Regions from separate parts of the Streptomyces sp. NPDC051286 genome, predicted to be linked through region 1. Evidence: riboswitches for the same ligand, from Rfam matches in the RefSeq annotation. Region 1 holds a riboswitch; the other holds the start of a gene.
The links. A riboswitch is a leader RNA that binds a small molecule or an ion and turns the genes downstream of it on or off. The one in region 1 is predicted to bind glycine.
Positions count from the first base shown of each region.

Region 2: it holds a riboswitch for glycine, as region 1 does, so the genes downstream of both, gcvP (aminomethyl-transferring glycine dehydrogenase) here and gcvT (glycine cleavage system aminomethyltransferase GcvT) in region 1, are expected to answer to the same signal.

Region 1 covers NZ_JBITER010000002.1:108,676-113,763, reverse strand. Annotated here, with positions in the region: gene ACIBB8_RS03675 (enhanced serine sensitivity protein SseB C-terminal domain-containing protein) at 1-128, opposite strand, end outside; gene ACIBB8_RS03670 (enhanced serine sensitivity protein SseB) at 685-1,455, opposite strand; gene ACIBB8_RS03665 (AAA family ATPase) at 1,559-2,233, opposite strand; glycine riboswitch at 2,394-2,491, shown strand; gene gcvT (glycine cleavage system aminomethyltransferase GcvT) at 2,633-3,748, shown strand; gene gcvH (glycine cleavage system protein GcvH) at 3,818-4,195, shown strand; gene glyA (serine hydroxymethyltransferase) at 4,216-5,088, shown strand, end outside.
Region 2 covers NZ_JBITER010000025.1:8,925-14,012, forward strand. Annotated here, with positions in the region: gene ACIBB8_RS23965 (DNA polymerase IV) at 1-1,183, shown strand, start outside; gene ACIBB8_RS23970 (PRC-barrel domain-containing protein) at 1,108-1,488, opposite strand; glycine riboswitch at 1,590-1,687, shown strand; gene gcvP (aminomethyl-transferring glycine dehydrogenase) at 1,882-4,767, shown strand; gene ACIBB8_RS23980 (DUF5999 family protein) at 4,854-5,060, opposite strand.

The DNA of each region.
Region 1 (5,088 bases):
AGCAGCATCCAGATCCGGTCGCCGGCGAGCGCCCGGAGCAGTCCCTCGTACGCGTCGTAGCGCCCGGGCGTCACTTGGCGCAGCATGTGCTCGACCTGCCCGGCCGCCGCGGTGCCTGACGCACTCACCCTGGGTCCCGCCCCTCTTCGATCCACTGTGTCGGCCTGCCGCTCCCGGGGCACACGGGTGCGGCTCGGTGGCCGAGGCACTAGCCATCAAACCAGCTTATGCGGCGCCCCTGACACCGACTTGACGCGCCTGAGGTCGATGGTGTCGCGCCCGCGATCCCCGGACTCGGGGACTCCGCGCTCCCGTGCCCCTGCCGGCAGACTCTGCCCCGCCTCACCGCCCAGCACGCCCGCTCGCCGCGTCGGCCAGAAGCCCTGGCAGCTCCGTCCCCGAGCTCTCAGCTCCGGCCGAGCAGGGGAGACCCGTCCAAGGACCTCCGGCCGCCTTGCGACCGCACGCACCAGCCGCCAGGCCCGCCCTACGGGCGGACGGCGCTCCCTTCGAAACACGCCTAGGAAGGTGCTGACGATCTTGGCCGGATCAGCGAGCGGCGTCTGGTGCGTGCAGCTGCAAGGCGCCGAAGCGGCCTCATAGCGGAGCTATCAGGCCGCTTCGGCAACGCCGCAGATGTGCGTGCAAGGCGTCGGGAGCCCGGCCAAGATCTTCAGTGCCCTTCTAGTAACCCTCGCGCTGGTAGAACGGCCGGATCCTGGCCCGCATCCAGTCGGCGACCGGGTCCTGCGCCACATCGAGCAGGACCAGATTGACCGGCCAGGGCACCTCGACACGGCCCAGCGCGCGGCCCAGAGCGTCCATCGGGGCGTTGCGCCCCGCGCCGTCCCAGGTGGAGAACTCGACGCCTATGAAGAGAACGGGATCGCCGCCCTCGATGCTGGCCAGCGTCCGGCGGGCGGTGCGCACGACGCCGCTCTCCTCGAATTCCCCGGCCGCGGCCGCGAGGAAGTCGACGGGCTCCTCCTGCCAGTCCGGCTCGTAAAGCCGGACCCGGCCGCCGGTGGCCGGCCCGTCCAGCGAGGTGCGTCCGGCGCGGCAGAGCTCGGCGACGGCGGGCGGCGGCAGCGGCATGCCGACGACGCCGCCCGGGTTGACCGCGATGCCGAGCTGCGGGGGCAGCCCGCGGGCGAATTCGACGGCGGGCGCCACGGTGAAGGACATTTGGGTGCCGACGCACTGCAGGAACTGATGTTCGGAGCTGAAGACGGGAACGTACGGAGCGCCCTCGATCTCCACCGTCGGCAGATCGAGCGACGGGGCATCGGGGCCCCCGCCGTTGGGAAGCGGCACCCAGACGTGACTGCGGCCGAGCACTTCGACGAGCCGACCGCCCGCCTCCGGGCTGCCGAGCGAGGCAACCAGCACCTCTTCGAGCTCATTGGCCGGCCATCCGCTCTGCGGATGGTTCTGGACCGGTGCCGGAATGTCCACTGCGCTGCTTCCCCTTCTCACCCGAGTCTTGCCGCAGAACAGTAACTCCGGCGCACCCTTCCACGCTGACGGACGACCGAGCACCAAAAGGCTGTCCCGTCCCTCAGTCGTCGGCGAACGTGATCCGCGCCAGCATCCCGGCCGCCTCCCGGTCCAGCAGCACCGCCGAGGAGCAGCCGAGCGGCAGGGCGCCCGCCTCGGTGTTCCGCAGCAGCCGTCCGACGGCCCTGCGGTGCCGGGCGAAGGCGTATCCGGAGATTCCGCGCCCACGCTCGCGCTGTCCCTCCCTGGCTTCCTGAGGGGTGACGTCGAGCAGCACGAGATGCAGCGTGCGGCCGCGGCGCCGTGCATGCCGGGCCAGCCAGCCCCGCACCCATGTCTGGGTCCCGCAGTCGTGGACGACGATGGACTCACCGGAGCACAGCGCCCGCCACAGCCCCCAGTAATGGGCGACGCGGACCAGCGGGCGGTAGAGGGCGTACGGGAGTAAGCGGGGCACCCGCTGCGCCCAGCGGTCCCGGGTGTCCTGGGAGTCGATGGCCCGTACCGCCACCGCCCGCCGGATCAGTGTCGACTTTCCGCCTCCGGGCAGCCCGGAGACCACCACCACATCGCCTGTCGCGAAATGGAGCCCGCGCGGGCTGCGCCCGGCGCGCTCGCGCAGGTCCCGCACGACGGGCGCATGCGTGCCCGGCAATTCCCGGGCGCGTGCTCCCGGCTGCGCGGGCATCGCGCCGTGCGCGACCCCCGCGGTCGTCGCGTACCGCTGCAACGTCATCGCCCTCCCCCTGTCGGGTCACCCACGCCTGCCCAAGAAGTGTAAAGAAAAGGTAATGCGAGACAACCGTCCCACTACTTGTCCCGTGCATGGGGTACCGACGCCCCCACCCTTCCCCGATGCGTGCGATGATGACCCGGCCAACTGCATAAAGGCCGCTTGAATCCGCGCGGGAGAGCTCCGGCCACAGTGTGTGCCGGGCGCCGAAGGAGCAAGATCCTCCCTTGAATCTCTCAGGCCCCGTACCGCGTGGATGAGGCAGATCTGAAAAGCGAGTCGCCCGCGGCTCCACCCAAGGTGCAAGCCGAACCCCCCGGGGGTCTCTCGGCGAACCTCTCAGGTTCCGATGACAGATGGGGAGGAGATCGTCCTCGTCGTCATGCCCTGGGAGCCACACCTATGAGCAACGCCCCCCGTCTCACCGCCCTCGACGCCCTGCACCGCTCGCTGGGCGCGACCATGACCGACTTCGCCGGCTGGGACATGCCGCTGCGCTACGCCAGTGAGCGCGACGAGCACAACGCGGTGCGCACGAAGGCGGGCCTCTTCGACCTGTCGCACATGGGTGAGATCACCGTCACGGGCCCGCAGGCCGCGGCGTTCCTGAACTTCGCGCTGGTCGGCAACATCGGCACCGTGGCCGTCGGCCGCGCCCGCTACACGATGATCTGCGCCGAGGACGGCGGCATCGTGGACGACCTGATCGTCTACCGGCTGGGCGAGACCGAGTACATGGTCGTCGCCAACGCCGGGAACGCACAGATCGTGCTGGACGCGCTGACCGCCCGCGCCGACGGGTTCGACGCCGAGGTGCGTGACGACCGCGACGCGTACGCGCTGCTTGCCGTCCAGGGCCCCGAGTCCCCCGCCATCCTGGCCTCGGTCACCGACGCCGACCTGGACGGTCTGAAGTACTACGCGGGTCTGCCCGGCACCGTCGCCGGTGTGCCCGCGCTGATCGCCCGTACCGGTTACACCGGCGAGGACGGCTTCGAGCTCTTCGTCGCCCCCGAGCACGCGGAGCAGCTCTGGCAGGCCCTCACGGCGGCAGGCGCCTCCCGTGGCCTGATCCCGTGCGGTCTGTCCTGCCGCGACACGCTGCGCCTGGAGGCGGGCATGCCGCTGTACGGGCACGAGCTGACCACCGAGCTGACCCCGTTCGACGCCGGTCTCGGCCGGGTCGTGAAGTTCGAGAAGGAGGGCGACTTCGTCGGCCGCAAGGCCCTGGAGGCCGCTGCCGAGCGCGCCGAGACCGCCCCGCCGCGCAAGCTCGTCGGTCTGATCGCCGAGGGCCGCCGGGTGCCGCGCGCCGGCTACCCCGTTGTCGCCGAGGGCCAGGTCATCGGCGAGGTCACCTCCGGCGCACCGTCGCCGACGCTCGGCAAGCCGATCGCCATCGCATACGTGGACGCCGCCCACGCCGCGCCCGGGACCACGGGCGTCGGAGTGGACATCCGGGGCAGCCACGAACCGTACGAGGTCGTCGCCCTGCCGTTCTACAAGCGCCAGAAGTGACGCAGTCGCGTCTCACACCGTAAGACCACCGTTCATCAGCACTCCCCCGCGTACAGGAGAATTCAGGACATGAGCAACCCCCAGCAGCTGCGTTACAGCAAGGAGCACGAGTGGCTGTCGGCCCTCGAGGACGGTGTGGCCACGGTCGGCATCACCGAGTTCGCGGCCAACGCGCTCGGTGACGTCGTCTACGCCCAGCTCCCGGAGGTCGGTGACACGGTGACCGCGGGCGAGACCTGCGGCGAGCTCGAGTCGACCAAGTCCGTCAGCGACCTGTACTCGCCGGTGACCGGCGAGGTCACCGCCTCCAACCAGGACGTCGTGGACGACCCGTCGCTGGTGAACTCCGCTCCCTTCGAGGGCGGCTGGCTGTTCAAGGTACGCGTCGCGGAGGAGCCGAAGGACCTGCTCTCCGCCGACGAGTACACCGAGTTCTCCGGCAACTAAAGACTCCAAGGGACCACCTGATGTCGCTTCTCAACTCCTCCCTCCACGAGCTGGACCCGGACGTCGCCGCCGCCGTCGACGCCGAGCTCCACCGTCAGCAGTCCACCCTCGAAATGATCGCCTCGGAGAACTTCGCTCCGGTCGCGGTCATGGAGGCCCAGGGCTCCGTCCTCACCAACAAGTACGCCGAGGGCTACCCGGGCCGCCGCTACTACGGCGGCTGCGAGCACGTCGACGTGGTCGAGCAGATCGCCATCGACCGGATCAAGGCGCTGTTCGGCGCCGAGGCCGCCAACGTCCAGCCCCACTCGGGTGCGCAGGCCAACGCCGCCGCGATGTTCGCGCTGCTGAAGCCGGGCGACACGATCATGGGTCTGAACCTGGCCCACGGCGGTCACCTGACCCACGGCATGAAGATCAACTTCTCCGGCAAGCTCTACAACGTGGTCCCCTACCACGTCGACGAGACCGGCGTCGTGGACATGGCCGAGGTCGAGCGCCTGGCCAAGGAGTCCAAGCCGAAGCTCATCGTGGCCGGCTGGTCCGCCTACCCCCGTCAGCTGGACTTCGCCGCCTTCCGCCGCATCGCGGACGAGGTCGGCGCGTACCTGATGGTCGACATGGCGCACTTCGCGGGCTTGGTGGCCGCGGGTCTGCACCCGAACCCGGTGCCGCACGCCCACGTCGTGACGACGACAACGCACAAGACCCTCGGCGGTCCGCGCGGTGGCGTCATCCTGTCGACGCAGGAGCTCGCCAAGAAGATCAACTCTGCCGTCTTCCCCGGTCAGCAGGGTGGTCCGCTGGAGCACGTGATCGCGGCCAAGGCGGTCTCGTTCAAGGTCGCGGCGACCGACGAGTTCAAGGAGCGCCAGCAGCGCACCCTGGACGGC
Region 2 (5,088 bases), on a different contig from region 1:
GCTGGGGCAGCTGTCACCACTGGTGGAGCCGCTCAGCCTGGACGAGGCGTTCGTCGATCTGGAGGCCGGTGGGGCAGCCGACGACACCGCCTCGGCGCGGGCCATCGGTGAGCAGCTGCGTGACGCCATCAGAGCCGTCACCGGACTCACCGGCTCGGTCGGCCTCGCGGGCTCCAAGATGCTGGCCAAGATCGCCTCGGAGGAGGCGAAACCGAACGGGCTGCTGGTCATTGAGCCGGGGACCGAACGGGAACTGCTCGCCCCGATGTCCGTGCGGATCCTCCCCGGCGTGGGCCCTGCCACCGGGGACCATCTGCGGCGGGCCGGGATGACCACGGTCGACGACCTGGCCACAGCCGGCGAGGCGGAGCTCGTACGGCTGCTGGGGAAGGCGCACGGCGTCGCGTTGCATCGCATGGCCCTCGGGTACGACGACCGCCCCGTCGTGGCCGAGCGGGACGCCAAGTCGGTGTCGGTCGAGGACACCTTCGACATGGATCTGCACGACCGGATCCGGATCAGGACGGAGGTCGAGCGCCTGGCGGACCGTTGTGTCCAGCGGCTGCGGGCCGCGGAGCGCTCGGGCCGCACCGTGGTGCTGAAGGTGCGCAGGTATGACTTTTCGACGCTCACGCGGTCGGAGACCCTCCGGGGGCCGACGGACGACCCCACAGTGGTCAGAGAGGCCGCTGCGCGGCTTCTGGAGGCTGTGGACACCACCGGAGGGGTGCGGCTGCTCGGGGTGGGCGTCACGGGGCTCGCCGACTACACGCAGGAGGATCTCTTCGCCCAGGCAGCCGGTGAGCGGGCCGCGCCTGAGGTACCGGCCCGTGAGGAACAGGGCGCGGGCGGCCGCGGGGACGAGCCGGCGGACGGGGCGCAGGAGCAGGAGACCGCCGAACAGCTCGCGGCCCGGCGCTGGCCCGCAGGGCACGACGTATGCCATGACACCTTCGGCCACGGCTGGGTGCAGGGCAGTGGGGTGGGCCGGGTGACCGTGCGGTTCGAGGAACCCGGGTCGCCGCCCGGCCGGGTGCGGACGTTCCGTGTCGACGATCCGGAGCTGCAGCCTGCCGATCCGCTCCCGCTGGTGAGTGATCCGGCGGACTACTCGTCCTGGCCGGCCAGCCTGCCGAAGTCCCGGTCCGGGCCCGGCTCGTCGGGCGGCGAGTCCAGACCGTAGTGCCGGTAGAGCTGAAGCTCCTGTTCCGGCGAGAGATGGCGGCCCACGCCGAAGTCGGGTGCGTCCTTGATCAGCGCACGGTCGAAGGGGATCCGGAGCACGTCGTCGACGAATTCGCTGGGCTCAAGCGGAACGAAGGCGTCTCTGCTGAACAGTCCGGTACGCACGGCCGCCCACTCGGGTATGCCGGTCGCGTCGTCGAGATACACCTCGTCCACAGTTCCGATCTTGGTGCCCTTGCGGTCGAATGCCTTGCGGCCGATCAGGCTGCGCGGATCGATGTCGGTCTGCACGGTCCCTCCCATTGGTCGCGGCTACTCCACAGGCACTACGAAAGTGCAGATTCGGGGTATTGGCCACTTGAGAATTCCGTCGCGAGCCCCGCTGGTAGGCTGGTGATGGCTGCTGACCCCGTGCGGGAGAGCCTTCCGGAGCGCATCCGGCAGGCGCCGAAGGAGCAAATCCTCCCCGGAATCTCTCAGGCCCCCGTACCGCACGGACGAGGTCACTCTGGAAAGCAGGGCGGGTTTCGTGGCGGCAGCAGCCGGGACGGATCCCTCCCTCACCGACGGTGAAAGCTGGTATGCCTCAGGGCGCACCGGTGAAGCTCTCAGGTTGAGATGACAGAGGGGGAGGCCGTCCGGGCACCCGCGCCGTGGTGCCCCTCGCAGGTCGTGACAGACCAGGAGGCCTCCACCATGACCCCCCGTCGCACTCCGCTTTCCCAGCTGGAGCAGGGCATCCCCTTCGAGCAGCGCCACATCGGCCCCGATGCCGAGGCGCAGGCGAAGATGCTCGCCCAGGTCGGTTACGGCTCGCTCGACGACCTCACCGCGGCCGCAGTGCCCGATGTGATCAAGAGTGCGGAGGCGCTGCAGCTGCCGTCGGCCCGTACCGAGGCCGAGGTCCTCGCCGAGCTCCGCACCCTTGCCGACCGCAACCAGGTGCTCGCCCCGATGATCGGGCTCGGCTACTACGGCACGTTCACCCCGCCGGTGATCCTCCGCAACGTCATGGAGAATCCCGCCTGGTACACGGCCTACACGCCGTACCAGCCGGAGATCTCGCAGGGCCGCCTGGAGGCGCTCCTCAACTTCCAGACGATGGTCGCCGAGCTGACCGGGCTGCCCACCTCCGGCGCCTCGCTGCTCGACGAGGGCACCGCCGCCGCCGAGGCTATGGCGCTCGCCCGACGCGTAGGCAAGGTCAAGGACGGAGTCTTCCTGGTCGACTCCGACACCCTGCCCCAGACCATCGCCGTGATCGAGACCCGCGCCGAGCCGACCGGTGTCGAGGTCGTCGTCGCCGATCTCGCCGAGGGCATCCCCGCAGAGATCGCCGGGCGCGGTGTCTTCGGCGTGCTGCTCCAGTACCCAGGTGCCTCCGGCACCCTCCGTGACATCAAGCCCGTCATCGAGCAGGCCCACGAGCTCGGTGCGATCGTCACCGTCGCCGCCGACCTGCTCGCCCTGACCCTGCTGACCTCGCCCGGTGACCTCGGCGCGGACATCGCCGTCGGCACCACGCAGCGCTTCGGTGTACCGATGGGCTTCGGTGGACCGCACGCCGGCTTCATGGCCGTACGCGAGAAGTTCGCCCGCAGCCTGCCCGGCCGCCTGGTCGGCGTCTCCGTCGACGCGGACGGCAACAAGGCCTACCGCCTTGCCCTGCAGACCCGCGAGCAGCACATCCGTCGCGAGAAGGCCACCAGCAACATCTGCACCGCGCAGGTACTGCTCGCCGTGATGGCTGGGATGTACGCGGTCTACCACGGCCCCGACGGCCTGCGGACGATCGCGCAGCGCACCCACCGCTACGCCACGATCCTGGCCGAGGGCCTGCGCGCTGCCGGGGTCGACGTCGAGACCGGCGCCTACTTCGACACGCTCACCGTGCGTGTCCCCGGCAAGGCGGCGGATGTCGTGGCCGACGCCCGTGACCGCGGGGTCAACCTGCGTCTCGTCGACGCCGACCGGGTCTCCCTCGCCTGCGACGAGACCACCACACGTGCGCAGCTCGCCGCCGTCTGGACCGCCTTCGGCGCCGACGCCGACATCGAGGCGCTGGACGCCGCTGCCGCCGACGCGCTGCCCGAGTCCCTGCTGCGCACCGATGAGATCCTCACCCATCCGGTCTTCCACCAGCACCGCTCCGAGACCGCGATGCTGCGCTATCTGCGCAAGCTCGCCGACCGTGACTACGCGCTGGACCGCGGCATGATCCCGCTCGGCTCCTGCACCATGAAGCTGAACGCGACCACCGAGATGGAGTCGATCACCTGGCCCGAGTTCGGCGCGCTGCACCCGTTCGCGCCGGCCGAGCAGGCGGAGGGCTACCTCACGCTGATCCGTGAGCTGGAGGAGCGCCTCGCCGAGGTCACCGGCTACGACGCGGTCTCGATCCAGCCGAACGCGGGCTCGCAGGGCGAGTTCGCGGGCCTGCTCGCCGTGCGCGCGTACCACCGGGCCAACGGCGACGAGCAGCGGACCGTCTGCCTCATTCCGTCCTCCGCGCACGGCACCAACGCCGCGAGCGCCGTGATGGCGGGCATGAAGGTCGTCGTGGTGAAGACCGCCGACGACGGTGAGGTCGACGTCGAGGACCTCCGCGCCAAGATCGAGAAGCACCGCGACGAGCTCGCCGTGCTCATGATCACGTACCCGTCGACGCACGGTGTGTTCGAGGAGCACGTCGCCGACATCTGCGCCGAGGTGCACGATGCGGGCGGTCAGGTGTACGTCGACGGCGCCAACCTCAACGCGCTGGTCGGTCTTGCCAAGCCCGGTCGGTTCGGCGGCGACGTCTCGCACCTGAACCTGCACAAGACCTTCTGTATCCCGCACGGCGGCGGTGGCCCCGGTGTCGGCCCGGTCGGTGTGCGCGCCCATCTGGCCCCGTACCTGCCGAACCACCCGCTGCAGCCCGGCGCCGGCCCCGAGACCGGTGTCGGACCGATCTCGGCCGCGCCGTGGGGCTCGGCCGGTATTCTTCCGATCTCCTGGGCGTACGTACGCCTGATGGGCGGGGAGGGCCTCAAGCACGCGACGCAGGTCGCCGTACTCGCGGCCAACTACATCGCCAAGCGTCTGGAACCGCACTACCCGATCCTGTACACCGGCCCGGCCGGTCTGGTCGCGCACGAGTGCATCGTGGATCTGCGGCCGATCTCCAAGGCGACCGGGGTCAGCGTCGACGACATCGCCAAGCGTCTGATCGACTACGGCTTCCACTCGCCGACCATGTCGTTCCCGGTGGCGGGCACGCTGATGATCGAGCCGACCGAGAGCGAGAACCTCGCCGAGCTCGATCGGTTCTGCGACACGATGATCGCCATCCGCGGCGAGGTCGAGAAGGTGGACTCCGGCGAATGGAGTGCGGACGACAACCCGCTGACCAACGCCCCGCACACCGCCGCCATGCTCGGCGGGGAGTGGACGCACGCGTACAGCCGCGAGACGGCCGTCTTCCCGGCCGGAGTCTCGGCCGCCGACAAGTACTGGCCGCCGGTGCGCCGGATCGACGGTGCGTTCGGTGACCGCAACCTCGTCTGCTCCTGCCCGCCGCTGGACGAGTACGACAACTGACCCACCCGTTCGGGTGTGACCCGGACATGCGTCGGGGCCGGTTCGGAGATCTTCTCCGGGCCGGCCCCATTTCTTACCGGCCGCGCTCAGGCGGCCTTCATCACCCGGCCGACGTCCAGCGGCCGGTGCGGAGCGATGATCTGCCCGTCCGGGAGCAGCTCACCGGTGTCCTCGAAGAGCAGGACGCCGTTGCACAGCAGGCTCCAGCCCTGTTCCGGGTGGTGTGCCATCAGGCGTGCGGCTTCCCGGTCGGCGGAGTCGGCTGTCGGGCAAGGTGGCTTGTGCTGGCACATGGCTGGGTTCTTTCGCTGCGTCGTAGTG